DNA from 2 places in the Lysinibacillus sp. ACHW1.5 genome. Region 2 is predicted to be linked to the other one. Evidence: riboswitches for the same ligand, from Rfam matches in the RefSeq annotation. Region 2 holds a riboswitch; the other holds the start of a gene.
What was found. Region 2 has a riboswitch for cyclic di-GMP ahead of L6W14_RS19780 (methyl-accepting chemotaxis protein). Riboswitches for the same ligand answer to the same signal wherever they lie in the genome.
Positions count from the first base shown of each region.

Region 1: another riboswitch for cyclic di-GMP. It lies ahead of L6W14_RS13755 (amidase); the one in region 2 lies ahead of L6W14_RS19780 (methyl-accepting chemotaxis protein).

Region 1 is NZ_CP091777.1:2,756,681-2,758,892, reverse strand. It holds gene L6W14_RS13765 (M20/M25/M40 family metallo-hydrolase) at 1-689, shown strand, start outside; gene L6W14_RS13760 (chemotaxis protein CheW) at 713-1,201, shown strand; cyclic di-GMP riboswitch class I at 1,339-1,429, shown strand; gene L6W14_RS13755 (amidase) at 1,473-2,212, shown strand, end outside.
Region 2 is NZ_CP091777.1:3,928,679-3,930,890, reverse strand. It holds gene L6W14_RS19790 (YehS family protein) at 20-514, shown strand; gene L6W14_RS19785 (hypothetical protein) at 656-850, shown strand; cyclic di-GMP riboswitch class I at 1,062-1,147, shown strand; gene L6W14_RS19780 (methyl-accepting chemotaxis protein) at 1,254-2,212, shown strand, end outside.

The DNA of each region.
Region 1 (2,212 bases), 1.2 Mb from region 2:
TTGGCGCTAAAGAGTTAGATCCAGCAAACATTAAAGCAAAATATGGATTTGCGGTTGATAGCGATGGCAAAGTTGGTGGTATCGTGACAGCAGCGCCATTCCAAGCGAAAATTTTCACAAAGATTATTGGAAAAACGGCACATGCAGGGGTTGCTCCTGAAAAGGGTATTTCTGCCATAACAGTCGCATCAAAATGTATTGCTCAAATGAAACTAGGTCGTTTAGATGAAGAAACGACAGCAAATATTGGGCGTTTTGAAGGTGGACAAGCGACGAATATTGTTTGTGACGAAGCGACAATTCTTGCAGAAGCACGCTCTATAGACAAAGTTAAATTGGATGCGCAAACAAAGCATATGCAAGATACGTTTGAACAAGTAGCTGCTTCTTTAGGCGCACGTGCAGAGGTAGAAGTGAAGCTAATGTATCCAGGCTTCCGTGTAACGGAATCTGATAAAGTAGTTCAGGTAGCTATGGCTGCTGCACGCAATATTGATCGCACACCGACACTAGGTATTTCTGGTGGAGGCTCAGATGCAAACGTCATCGCAGGCTTTGGCATTCCTACAGTTAATTTATCTGTTGGATACGAGGATATCCATACAACAAATGAAAAAATACCAGTAGAAGAACTTGAAAAATTAGCAGATTTACTAGTAGAAATCGTCAAAGAATCGGCGAAAAACTAACAGTCGAATAAGGATGTGACCCTATGGAAAGTGTCAAAGCAGTCGTATTTGCTTGTGGGACAGAGGAGTATGCTGTGCCTGTGGAGCAAGCGATTTCAATTGAAAAATTAGAGCAAGTAACACCTATTCCTCATTTACCTAACTATCTTCTAGGCTTTACAAGAATTCGCGGTGAGCTTGTACCTGTTCTTGATTTTGAACGCATACTGTACAATCGTTCATCGAATACAGCAACTGCTCGTATCATTGTGTTGAATACAGATGTTGTTAATTATGGATTACTTGTTACAGAAGCACGTGAAATTCTTGATTTCGATGAATCAGTACTTCAGCAATTGGGTCTAGTCAATTATAGTAAAACACGCTATTTTACTGCGGTAGCTAATCTTGAAAATCGAATGATTACGTATGTTGATCCCAAAATATTGGTTAATTCATTAGAGGGCATTCGTGAGATCATCAATTATTTACACAAAATGCTTGAAAATGAAAAGGAAAACGTAGAGGCTTAAGTACTCTACGTTTTTTTATGTTTGAATAGTAAATTTAACCTGTATTTTGTCGTTTTTACCTGATCATACATGTGACAATTATGCATTATACCTACAGACAAACCATCGCTAACCGCGTATGATAATGATTAAGAAAAAACTGAAAAAGGCAAACTTCATCGAAAGGGAGGGACGCCAAGCCATGAGTCTAAACACTATAATTTAGTGCATGATTGTCAGGTTGCCAGGTTCTGTTCTAGGAGCCGAGGCGAGTAGAATGGAGTTAGTTCGTATGAAGAGACAATTAAAAGTATGGACCGCACTAATCGTCATCATGATTAGTTTATTAGCTTTATCAAGTGGAAAGGTTGATGCCATGGCTATACAGGAAAAGGCTACGTGGCTGTGGGATACATCCCTTATCAGGGATGACCAAGAAAAAATATTATTATTTTTAGAACATAACGATGTCAATAAAGTTTATCTGCAAATCGATCAAGGCATAGCGAGCGATGACTATAAGCATTTTATTAGTAACGCTTCTGACAAAGGTATTCGCATTTATGCATTGGATGGTGCTGCAAGCTGGGTTTCAGCTGAGGGTAGTCGAAGCCAAGATGAATTGTTTAATTGGTTACATACATATAATGAGAATTCAACTGAATCTGAGCAATTTTCTGGGATTCACCTTGATGTAGAACCTTATTTAAATAGTGGATGGAACTTACATCAAGCACAAACGATAGAATCCTATCAAACACTAATAATGAAAGCAAGTGAGAAAGCGAGTCAGTTACAACTTACTTTAGAAGTAGATATGCCATTTTGGTTTGATGAAGTTCCGTATTATAATGAATTTGGAAAAGGGTTATTAGCTGATTGGGTCATTGACCATGTGGATAGTGTGACGATCATGGCCTATCGTGATGCTGCAAAAGATATTATCACTATTGTAGAACATGAAATCGCTTATGCTTCCACTATGAACAAATCAATTGTAATTGGTGTAGAAACAGGCGCTTCAGAGGAAGG
Region 2 (2,212 bases):
ATTAAAGGAGGAACATATAATGACAAATAATGATATCTTAATTCGTTTACGCTATGCGTTCGATATAAAAAATGTAGATATGGTAGAAATTTTTAAACTTGGTGGCATGGATTATACAAAGGAAGAAGTATTAAATATGCTGATTAAGATTAATGATGAGGAAGAAGCGCCAGAGGAATACATCAAATGTAATAATAAAATGTTAGAGGCATTTTTAAATGGATTAATTACTTTTAAACGCGGGCCTCAGAAACCAAGGGAAGGACAGGCGGTTGGACCGTTACCTGTGTCAGGTAAAGAAAGCCCAAATAATATGCTACTAAAGAAAGTGAAAATTGCTTTAGCTTTAACAACCGAGGAGATGCTTGAGATTTTATATGACGGCGGTATTAAAGTCACAAAAGGTGAATTAGGTGCTATTTTAAGAAATCCAAGTCATCGTAATTATAAAGAGTGTGGCGATTCATTCGTACGAAATTTTTTAAGGGGCCTAACATATAAATATAGAGCATAATGCACAATGGATATCAATCATAAAGTGCCATTTTTTTCTTTAAAACTCGTTGACAATTTGTGACGAAATTGTGTACAATGAATTTATCACAAAATGTTCACAAAAAAGATGAAAAATGTTCACAAACAAAGGGGTGCTTGTATGATTTATTTTGACATCTTATTAGTAGCTATTGCATGTATTACAATGCCTTTTATTGTTGCAGTTATGTTAGATATTTTTTATGCAGAACGAAAAAAAGTGCGCTTTTCATTACGTCGTACTTCCGTATGGTATATCGCTATGTTTGCGTTATCCTTCATACCATCCGTATTACTTGTCACACAAAACGTATAATTTATTCAAACACTTAGGGGTAAGTGAATTGAAAGTTGACGGCTACAACGCTAATTGAGGTTGTAGCTGTTTTTATTTTGTCCCATAGATGAATAAAACCTTCATAATTAAGTAATTTATATAATTATTAATGAAGGAACAGCTAGTATAAAATATGTATGTTTTAAGTAGAGAGCATTGACTACTTTTACCTACTGTGTTAATTTTGGTAGGGAAATATAGGCAAATTTACTGAAAAGTAGAGACGCAAAGCTACAGGTCTAAGGCAATAAATGCTATGACGGCTGGGTTGCAAAAGAGTGCTAGTTGTATCATCTTCATTCTAGTTTTTGTTCTTTTATGCCTATTTCTTTTGAAATAGGCATTTTTTTTGCAAGTAAAGTTCAAAGGAGGAAAAGGGGAAATGACGTTGTTAAAAAACACATCATTAAAAAATAAGCTTTTACTAACAGTCTCTATCGTTGTATTACTGCTTATCGCTATTATTACGACGCAAAGTATTAGTGAATTGAATAATCGGATGAATGTGGATTTGAAGCAAGAATTAAAAAGTGTTGGTTTATTAACAGCTATGAACTTAGACAGTGATGAAGTAAAAGATTTGCTGTCCGAAAAAGGGGAAACAAACGCAAAGTTTACAAAGATCCAAAAGCAACTTGATATGATTCAGGAACAGCAAGGTATTATGAGCTGGAGTTATATTTGGGATGTCAAGGATGAGGGTGGCGTCAATCCAATTGGTTATACCTCTAATCTAAATGAAGTCTATGAAGCTGGTGAAATTTTTACTGATTTAGCGGATGAACATGTAGAAACAGCAAAATTAGCTATTGAAAATAATAGTACAGAGGTAACTGATATTTTCGAGGATCCTTTTGGTTCTTGGAGAACGGTTTTTAGTCCTATTAAAGATGATAATGGCCAACTGATTGCCCTATTAGGGATTGATTACTCCGCTGATTATATCAATACGATTATTAAAACAAGTGTGATTAAGCAAATTGTCATTGCCATTATCGGCATTTTAATTTTATTAGTTTTAGTTTACATAATTATAGATCGACTATTAAAGCCACTGAAAAAAGTAGTGAACGTTGCCAATCAAGTGGCAAATGGTGAATTAATAGATGTTGATTTAGAGACATCGAAGGATGAGATTGGTAAATTATCTGAATCCATTCGTACAATGGTGGCTAATTTGCAACATATTATTTTAAACATACGCAATACATCCAATCACGTTTCTTCAGCAGCCAATCAATTAACGGTACATGCTGGTGAAACTTATAACAGCTCAACAAATATTGCACTAGACATGAATCAAATTACACAAAATGCTGAGGCCTCGATGACCATGACAGA